DNA from 3 places in the Methylobacterium sp. AC690 genome. Region 3 is predicted to be linked to each of the others. Evidence: predicted binding sites of a transcription regulator. Region 3 holds the regulator's gene; each other region holds the start of a gene.
The links. Region 3 encodes LexA, which represses DNA repair genes until DNA is damaged. Its sites were predicted from a motif close to TGTTCNNNNTGTGTTCNG; they were not measured.

Region 1 (3,272 bases), on a different contig from region 3:
AGCCGCCGGCCGAGTCGCCCTCGACGATGAAGATCTCCGAACCGGCCATGCCCGCCTTGGAGCAGTCGGCGAGTTTGCCCGGCAGCCGCAGCTTGCGGGTGGCGGACTTGCGCGCGACCTCCTTCTCCTGGCGCCGGCGCAGGCGCTCCTCGGCCCGGTCGATCACCCAGTCGAGGAGCTTGTTGGCCTGGGCCGGGGAGGCGGCGAGCCAATGGTCGAAGGCGTCGCGGATCGCGGTCTCGACGATGCGCGAGGCCTCGACGGTGGCGAGCTTGTCCTTGGTCTGGCCCTGGAACTCGGGCTCGCGGATGAAGACCGAGAGCATCGAGGCGCAGGTCGCCATGACGTCGTCGGTGGTCACCGCTGTCATGCGCTTGGCCTGGCCGACGCGCTCGGCATGCTCGCGCAGGGCCCGCAGCAGGGCGACGCGCAGGCCGCTCTCGTGGGTGCCGCCCTCCGCCGTCGGGATGGTGTTGCAGTAGGAGGCCGAGACGCCGTCGTCGGTCACCATCCAGGCGACGGCCCATTCGAGGGAGCCGTGCCCGCCCGGCTTGGTGATCTTGCCGGAAAAGATCGCGTCGGTGACGAGTTCCTTGCCCTCGAGATCGCGGGCGAGATAGTCGCGCAGGCCCCCGGGGAAGCGGTGCACGGTCTCGGCCGGTACGTCGTCCAGGCCCACGAGGAGGGCTGGGGCGCAGCGCCAGCGGATCTCGACCCCACCGAACAGGTAGGCCTTGGAGCGCGCCATCTTGAACAGGCGGCGGGGATCGAAGGCGTGGTCGCCGAAGATCTGCGCGTCCGGGTGGAAGCGCACCCGCGTGCCGCGCCGGTTCTGCACCCGCCCCACCGTCTCCAGCGGCCCGAGCACGTGGCCGCGCGAGAAGCACTGGCGGTAGAGGGTCTGGCCGCGGGCGACCTCAACTTCCAAGTCATCCGAGAGCGCGTTCACCACCGAGATGCCGACACCGTGCAGGCCGCCCGAGGTCTGGTAGACTTTGGAATCGAACTTGCCGCCGGCATGCAGCACGGTCAGCACGACTTCGAGAGCCGACTTCTCGGGGAATTTCGGGTGCGGGTCGACCGGGATGCCGCGGCCGTTGTCTGTGACGACGAGGTGGCCGCTCGCCTCGAGCTCCACCTCGATGAAGCTGGCATGACCCGCCACGGCCTCGTCCATGGAATTGTCGATCACCTCGGCGAAGAGGTGGTGCAGGGCGCGCGCATCGGTGCCACCGATATACATGCCGGGCCGGTGGCGCACCGCCTCCAGCCCCTCCAGCACCCCGATGGCAGAGGCGTCGTAGTCGGCTTCCGCCGAGGCGGGCGGCGGCGGCGGCGCAAGCGGCGCCACGGCGGCGTCGAGCTTGCGACGCTCGGCGGCCTTCGGCAGGGGCGCCTTGCCGCCGGCGAAGAGATCGCGTGCGGGGTCGCTCACCGGAGCGCCTCGCGCGGGTGATGGTGAGGCCGCGGGCTTCGCGGGCCGGATCGCAGAGGGAGACCGTGCAGCATTCGCCTTCATCCTCTCACCATACCGGAACAAACCGGAAACAGAAAGGGGTTCCCGCTCCGAGAGGCGGGAGCCGGAAGCCCCCGCCGCACAGGGCGTACCGCCCCATGACATGGTATGGGGGTGGTTAAGAAGGCCTGACGGTGGCGTGATCCGTGGATCGTTGCCCCGGGTACCGCGCCCGTGGGCCGCCTCAGGTCCCGACGCGGCCGCCCCCGCGGCGGGTGATCGTCAGCACGGCGGGGCGCGGCGGCATCGCCGGGTCGAAATCGGGCCAGCGCGTGGCGGGCGCCTCGAAGGTGGCGGGCACCGCCTTCGGGTCCTCCTCGTCGGCCTCGCCGGGATGCTGGACGGCCACGAAGAAGGTGGTGTCGTCGGGGACGAAATAGGGGCCGCACATCTCGGCGCCGTGGGGCACCCGGAAGAAGTGCTTGGCCGTGCCCCGGCCCGCGCCCTCGGTCTCCACCGCCCAGATCCCGTCGTTGCGCCCGGTGCGCGAGGGCGCGTTGCCGTCCGTGGCGACCCAGAGCCGGCCGAGACCGTCGACGGCGCAATTGTCCGGCATGCCGAACCAGCCGTTCGCGGTGGTGGCCGACGAGAAGGTGGCGCCCACCGCCGCGATGGCCGGATCGCCGCAGCGGACCAGGATCTCCCAGGCGAAGCCCGGGGCCGCGTGGTCGCCGTCGTCGGGGGTGAGCTCGACGATGTGGCCGAAGCGGTTGTCGGCCCGGGGGTTGGCGGCGTCGACCTGATCCGCCTTGCGCTTCCCGTTGTTGGTCAGCATCACATAGACCTTGCCGGTTTTCGGGTTGGCCTCGACATCCTCGGGCCGGTCCATCTTGGTGGCTCCGAGCCGGTCGGCGGCGAGCCGGGCGCCGATCACCACGTCGGCCTGGGACGCGAAGCCGTTCTCGGGCGTCAGCGGGCCCTGCCCGAAGACCAGCGGCATCCAGGTGCCGCGCCCGTCGGCGTCGAAGCGGGCCACGTGCAGGGTGCCGGAATCGAGCAGGTCGCGGTCGCCGCTGTCGGCCCGGCCGGCGGTGACGAACTTGTAGACGTAGTCGAAGCGCTCGTCGTCGCCCTGGTAGATCACGTATTGGCCCTGCTTGGCGACGATGCCGGCCGCGCCCTCGTGCTTGAAGCGCCCCAGGGCCGTGCGCTTCTTCGGGACGCTCGTCAGGTCGAAGGGGTCGATCTCCACCACCCAGCCGAAGCGGTTCGGCTCGTTGGGCGCGCGGCCGACATCGAAGCGCTCGTGGAAGCGGCCCCAGGCATAGGCGCCGGCCGGCAGGTTGAAGCGCTTGTGGTTGGCGGCCTCCGGCGACTCCGCCGGCAGGGCGCCGGAGAAGTAGTAGTTGATGTTCTCCTCGCAGGTCAGCCACGTCCCCCAGGGGGTCGTGCCGCCGGCGCAGTTGTTGATCATCCCGAGGGCCGAGCGGCCGCTGGGATCGGCGGCGGTCCGCACCCGGTCGGTGCCGGCGGCCGGGCCGGTCAGGACCATCGGCGTCGCGGCGGTGATGCGGCGGGCGTAGCGCGAGTCGGGCACCACCGCCCAGCGGCCGTCCTGGCGCCGGATCTCGATGACCGAGCCGCCATGGGCCGCCATCTCGATGTCGACGAGCTCCCGGGTCATGCCCTGGAAGTCGACCGCCTTGCCGTCCTGGCGGCCGAGGCCGGGGAACATGAGCTCCTCGTTGGTGTATTCGTGGTTGACCACGAGGAGGCCGTGCGCCGCCGGGTCGGCCGCCCCCGGCATGGGGAAGTA
Region 2 (3,272 bases), on a different contig from region 3:
GAACAGGTGCTGGGTCACCGAGGCGACCGTGAAACGGCTGACGCCGCCGCGGGCCATCAGCCGGTAGGAGGCGCCCACCGTCTTCACGTCCTCGTCCGGGCGCTTGGGACGGCCGCCGAAGGTACCGGCCGGGATCGTCACGGATTGCAGCTCGGGCATCCGCTGGATGATCGCCCCGCCGTCCGGGACGGATACGAAGTTGATCTTCTTCTCGGCCGAGGCCGCCTCGACGGCGCGCACCGTCGAGATCGCCGCCTTCGAGGCCGGGGCGGCGATGACCGCCACCGCGTCGACGCGCCCCTCCGCGATGGCGCTGGTGACTTCCTGGGGCGTGAGCGGCACGAGGGCGACCCGGGTCGGGCCGAGGCCCCCCTCGGGAACCGGCTCGGAGGCCGGCTGGGCCGAGAAGTCGTAGAAGGCGAGGAGGTTCGTCACGAACGGCATGTCGGCGGCGTGCCGCTCGACCACGCCGAGGCGCTTGCGCGCGAGGTCGGGGAAATTCTCGATGCCGGCCGCCTCGGGGGCGGCGATCAGCAGCGCCTCGTCGTGCAGGATCGCCAGGGTGAGGCCGTTCTCGGGCAGGAGTACGTCCGGCCGGACCACGGCGAGGTCGGCCTTGTTGTTCTGGAGCGCCTCGGCGCTGTCGCGCACGTCATCGTAGAAGTTCAGCTTGAGGCGGACATCCTCGCGGCCACGGGCCAGGGCCTGGGCGTAGGTCTGCAGCAGGGTCGCCTCGGCGCCGTCCCGGGGGCCGACCGCCACGGTCAGGGTGGTGGGGCGCGACAGGTAGACCAGCATCCCCGCCACCACGGCGAAGCCGAGCGCCAGGAGGACGAGAAGCCACTCGCGTCTCACGAGAAATGCCGGCATGGCAGGAACGAGCCTTTGTCCAGCGTGATCACCATATCTGCGAGACCGACACCCGAAACCCGTCCGGATCGTGAAGAACCGATGACACCGCGAAACGTTGCGTCCCGCCGCCCCACCGGAGCCGCACCGGATGGCCGGGCCGAGGTCAAACCGCCCCCGCCCGTCACCCCCGCCTATCTCGAGCGGGCGGCCCTGCATTACCTCGAACGCTACAGCGCCTCCGTGGCAATGCTGCGGCAGACGCTGAAGCGGCGGGTGGACAAGCGCTGCCGCCTGCGCGGCGAGGAGGCGGGCGCCTTCGCGGAGGCGATCGAGGCCACGGTGGCCCGGGCCGTCAGCGCCGGCCTCGTCGACGACGCCCGCTTCACCGCCGGGCGCTTGGCGGCCCTGCGCCGGCGCGGCGCTTCCGCCCGGGCCTTGTCCGCCAAGCTCGCCGCCAAGGGCGTGTCGCGCGAGCAGGTGGCCAGCGCGATGGAGGCGGAGCGGGAGACGGCGGACGCGGATGTCGATCTCGAGGCGGAAGCGGCCCGGGCCTATGCCAAGCGGCGGCGCCTCGGACCCTGGCGCCGTCCCGGGACCCGCGAGGCCCACCGCGACCGGGACCTCGCCGCCATGGCGCGTGCCGGCTTCCCGTACGGCCTCGGCCGACAAGTGATCGAGGCGGATCTCGATGCCGAAATCTCCGACCACGAAGCTTAACGGCGGAACCCGCGTCCACGCTTGAGTTCCACGAAGCGCGCTGCGACATCGCGGCGGCGGAGAAAGCGCGAATTCCCCCGCGAAAACTTGAACGAACCACGAACGAGGCGCATCTCTCTTCGATGGACGAAACGCTCGCGAAGAAGCTGCGCATCCTCGCCGATGCCGCCAAGTACGACGCCTCGTGCTCGTCCTCCGGGGCGCCCAAGCGCACGGCCGGCAAGGGCGAGCTGGGCTCGACCACCGGCGCCGGCATCTGCCATGCCTATACGCCGGACGGGCGCTGCATCTCGCTGCTGAAGATCCTGCTGACGAACTACTGCCTCTTCGACTGCGCCTACTGCGTGAACCGGCGTTCCTCCAACGTGCAGCGCGCAAAGTTCTCCGTCGAGGAGGTCGTCACCCTGACGGTGGAATTCTACAAGCGCAACTACATCGAGGGGCTGTTCCTCTCTTCCGGCATCATCAAGTCGCCGGACCACACCATGGAGTTGCTGACCCGGGTGGCCAAGTCGCTCCGACGCGACCACGGCTTTCGGGGCTACATCCACCTGAAGTCGATCCCGGAAGCGAGCCCCTGGCTGATCGAGGAGGCGGGCCTCTACGCCGACCGACTGTCGATCAACGTCGAGTTGCCCACCGAGGCGAGCCTGGAGCGCCTGGCTCCCGAGAAGGACGGCGCGGTCATCCAGCACGCCATCGCGCAGATCGGCGAGCGCATCGCCGAGGCCAAGGCCGAGAAGCGCCGGTTCTCCCCGGCCGGCCAGTCGACACAGGTCATCGTCGGGGCCGACGCCACCACGGACGAGGCGCTGATCCGGAAGAGCGCGCTCCTGTACGGCTCGTACAACCTCAAGCGGGTCTACTACTCGGCCTTCAGCCCCATTCCCGACGGCTCGACCATCCTGCCGCTGACAGCGCCGCCGCTCCAGCGCGAGCACCGCCTGTACCAGGGCGACTGGCTCCTGCGGTACTACGCGTTCACGCCCGACGACGTGGCCGACGCCACCGAGGACGGGATGCTCTCCCTCGACATCGACCCGAAGCTGGCCTGGGCCCTGAAGCATCGGGCGCGCTTCCCGGTCGACGTGAACGCCGCCGACCGCGAGATGCTGCTGCGGGTGCCGGGCCTCGGCGCCCGGGCGGTGGACAAGATCATCCGGGCCCGCCGGCACACCCGCCTGCGTCTCGACGACGTCGCGCGGCTAACCTCGGCCCTGAAGCGGGCCCGGCCCTTCCTCATCGCCGCCGATTACCACCCGGCGGGCGGCCTCACCGACCGCCTCGACCTGCGGGCGCGCCTCGCCGATCCGCCCAAGCAACTGAGCCTGTTCTAGGATGGCGGGCGCGCACCGATCCGCCCCGCCCTCCCCGGCGGAGGGGGAAGGGTTCGGGCGCGGCGCGCTCGAAGCCGTCGCCCTCTCGCCCGGCGCGGACCTCGACGGCTTCCGGGCTGCGGCCCGTCGTCTCGCCGGCCGGGGCATCCCCCCGGAGCGGGTGCTGTGGTCCATCGGCGAGGCGTCCGGGCTGTTCGGGGCGCCGGCCCCTGCACCCTCCGGCGAGGCTCCCTTGAGCCTGCCGCGGGGGGTGGGTGAGATGGTCGCCCGGGTGGTGCCCCACCGCGATCCCGAGCGCTACGCCCTGCTCTACGACCTGATCTGGCGCATCCTGCAGGGCGAGCGCCGCTTGCTGGAGATCTCGAG
Region 3 (3,272 bases):
AGGCGTCGAGCGCCACGCCCCAGATGGACATGCTGGTCCAGCAACTCTTCGGCTCGCCCCACCTGAGCCAGGCGGTTCTGCAACAGGCCGCCACCGTCAGCGGCGTCGCGATGCCGGCCCTGAAGCAGATGCTGCCGATCATGGCGGGCATGGTGGTGGCGGGGATCGTCCACGTCATGATCAACCAGGCGCCCGCCGCAGCGCCGGCGCCGCGCGCCGAGGCGAACCCTTTCGGCTTCCCGCCCAATGCCTGGTCGGAGATGATGCAGGCGTTCCTGAAATCCGGCGGCAGTGCCCCGGAGCCCGCGGCGCCCGCGCCTCAGGCCCGGCCGCGTCCGGCGCGGCTCGCGGCCTCGCCCCGGCCCGAACCGGCCGCGCTGGACACGTCCTCCGCGGAAGCGCCCTTCGACATGATGCAGCAGATGTTTCAGGCGGGCCTGGAGGTACAACAGGAGAACGCCCGCGCGATGCAGCGCCTGTTCGATACCTTCTGGCACGATCCCCGCGACCCGACTGAGACGGGCGGCCACGGGCCCGGCGATCGGCCCAAGACAGGAGGCACCGGGCAGCGCTAGCCGAAGAAGGCATGTGCGGAGACGCGGGCAATCGACTGACCCGAGGCGTTGCTGTCGAACTCAGCACCGCGTTCCACAATCCCCATCGCGCCATTGGGTTGGGCAAGGTGCCTCTAGACAGGAACCCTTGCAGAACACTTACGGAACGTTTAACGTGTTCGTGGTTTGTTTCTGGTGCCGCCCGCCGCGATCCGTGGCCCTAACGAAGAGTGCCCCGCATGTTGACGCGTAAGCAGCTGGACCTGCTCCAGTTCATCCAGCTCCGGATGCGCGAGAGCGGCGTTCCCCCGTCGTTCGACGAGATGAAGGACGCTCTCGACCTGAAGTCGAAGTCGGGCATTCACCGCCTGATCACGGCCCTTGAGGAGCGCGGCTTTCTGCGCCGGCTGCCCAACCGGGCGCGGGCGATCGAGGTGATCCGGATGCCGGAGAGCCTGGGCGGGAACGCGGGTGCCCCGCGCACCGCACCGGCCCCCGAGGTTCGACGCTTCACGCCGAGCGTGGTCGAAGGCGGGAAAGGCAAGGGCCTGCCGGCCGGCGCATCGGTGTCCCGCCTGCCGACCACGCAAGCCACCGACGAGAGCGGTCGGGCGGTGACCATCCCGGTGATGGGTCGAATCGCGGCGGGTACGCCCATCTCGGCCATCCAGGAACAGAGCCATTCGGTGACGATGTCACCCGATTTCCTGGCCGGTGGCGAGCATTACGCCCTGGAGGTGCGCGGTGATTCGATGGTCGATGCCGGCATCCTCGACGGCGACCTGGTCGTGATCCGCAAGCAGGATACGGCCAATACGGGCGACATCATCGTGGCGCTCATCGACGACGAGGAAGCCACGCTGAAGCGCCTGCGCCGGCGCGGCTCGTCCATCGCCCTGGAAGCGGCGAACCCGGCCTATGAGACGCGGGTCCTCGGCCCGGATCGGGTGCAGATCCAGGGACGGCTCGTCAGCCTCGTGCGCCGCTACTGAGGGATTTCTCTGTTCGGTTGGTCACCGGCAGGATCCAACGGATCGTCGGTGCGCTCGGGGATCTCCGGTAGAGCCGTCGCCGACGGTGGCGACGGTTGCGGGTGTGGTCCCGTCTGTTCCGACGGCGGCGGTGGCGGGGTTGCACGCCATGGCACGACGTCGCCGGGATGCTTCGCGGTGACGAGGGTCGGCCCATCGCGGGTGAGGCGGATGGCGGTTGCGCCGTGCGATCCCAGGAAATCCCGGTCGACGACGATCGGCGCGGCACAGCCTGCGGGTGCGGATTGCCGGGTGATCAAGATCGTGGCCCGGGCGCAGTCCTCCCCGAGGGCGCGCTTGTCGGTGATCAACGCGAGCACGCGGCCGTCCGGTGTGGTCAGGGTACAACCCAGGCCATCGCAGCGTGAGCCCTGATACCCCGTGATGTCCTGCACCCTTCGGTCGTCGCCATCGGCCTTGAGCCATTGCGCCAGCACGAAGGGGGGCGGCCGTCCAAGGGTGGCGAGGCGCCCGTTGCGCTCGCGGACGGCTGCGCCTGCCCCCTCACGATCGATGTAGATGTCGTAGCGGTCCGGGGCGGCGGCACAGGCGAGGCCGATCGCTGCCGGGATGAGGCCGAGCCAGCGCAGCGAAGAGGCCGGAAGCGTCAGGACGATCAGGGCCACCGCCAGAAGGCCGAGGGCGCCCGTGCCGAAGGCCGGGACCACCACGACGGCGTGTCCGAAGCCCGCAATCCAGGTGGAGATGGCGAGCATCCCCCGCACCGCGAGGCCCATCGCCCACCAGACCGGCTGATCCAGTGCGAACGGATAGGCCAGGATCCCGAGAACCGCCGACGGCATCACCGCCAGGGAGACCAGCGGCAGGGTGAGCGCATTGCCCACTAGCCCGAAGGGCTGCACCGTCTGAAAGTGATAGGTGGCGAAGGGCGCGGCGGCGATCTGGGCCACGAGGGTCGTCGCCAGGGTGCCGATGACCGCGGTGGTCACCAGGGCGAAGATCCGGGGGAGCGGGCCGGCCCCATCGCGCTGCAGCGCGCGTCCCGCGATCAGCGGCGCGCAGGCGATCAGGCCGGCGACCGCCCCGAACGACATCTGGAAGCTCGGGCCGAGGAGGCCGTCCGGCTCGCGGGCCAGGGCGATCAGGGCGGCAATGGCCAGGTTGCGCATGCTGAGCGCCGGGCGGTCGACCAGGATCGCGCCGAGCATCACGAGGGTCATGATCAGCGAACGCTCGGCCGCGATGTCCCAGCCGGAGAAGACGCAGTAGGCCGTGACGCCCACCATGGCGACGGCGGCGGCGATCTTCTTGATCGGCCAGTGCAAAGCCGCGAACGGAACGACGGCCAGGAGTGCCCGCACCAGCCAGAACACCACGCCGGCCGCCAGGACCATGTGGAGGCCCGAGATCGACACGACGTGGTAGATGCCGGCGGCGCGGAGGATGTCGTTGGTCTCCGGGCTGATCAGGCCGCGCTTGCCCGTCACCAGGGCCGCGGCCACCGCCCCGGCCTGGCCTCCGTTGGCGTCGGTGATACGTCGCGTCAGGGCGTTTCGGGCCGCATCCACGGCCGCAGCGAGGCGAACCTGCCAGTCCGCCGGCTCGGCTGACGGCCGCAACGCGACCTTGCCGACGAGGGAGCCCACCGCGCCGATCTCACGGAAGAAGGCATCCCGGGCGAAGTCGTAGCCTCCGGGGCGGGCGGCCTCCGGCGGCGGAAGCAGGC

Region 1: a site for LexA is predicted at 1,533-1,550, ahead of parE (DNA topoisomerase IV subunit B). Genes of this name have one in related genera too.
Region 2: a site for LexA is predicted at 1,657-1,674, ahead of AC0IY1_RS01650 (putative DNA modification/repair radical SAM protein). Genes of this name have one in related genera too.

The regions. Positions count from the first base shown of each region.
Region 1 is NZ_CEEDOX010000028.1:35,994-39,265, forward strand. It holds gene parE (DNA topoisomerase IV subunit B) at 1-1,435, opposite strand, end outside; gene AC0IY1_RS23680 (PhoX family protein) at 1,701-3,272, opposite strand, start outside.
Region 2 is NZ_CEEDOX010000001.1:334,722-337,993, forward strand. It holds gene AC0IY1_RS01640 (TAXI family TRAP transporter solute-binding subunit) at 1-870, opposite strand, end outside; gene AC0IY1_RS01645 (regulatory protein RecX) at 952-1,569, shown strand; gene AC0IY1_RS01650 (putative DNA modification/repair radical SAM protein) at 1,692-2,906, shown strand; gene AC0IY1_RS01655 (UdgX family uracil-DNA binding protein) at 2,908-3,272, shown strand, end outside.
Region 3 is NZ_CEEDOX010000005.1:221,532-224,803, forward strand. It holds gene AC0IY1_RS08150 (DUF937 domain-containing protein) at 1-575, shown strand, start outside; gene lexA (transcriptional repressor LexA) at 794-1,546, shown strand; gene AC0IY1_RS08160 (ComEC/Rec2 family competence protein) at 1,540-3,272, opposite strand, start outside.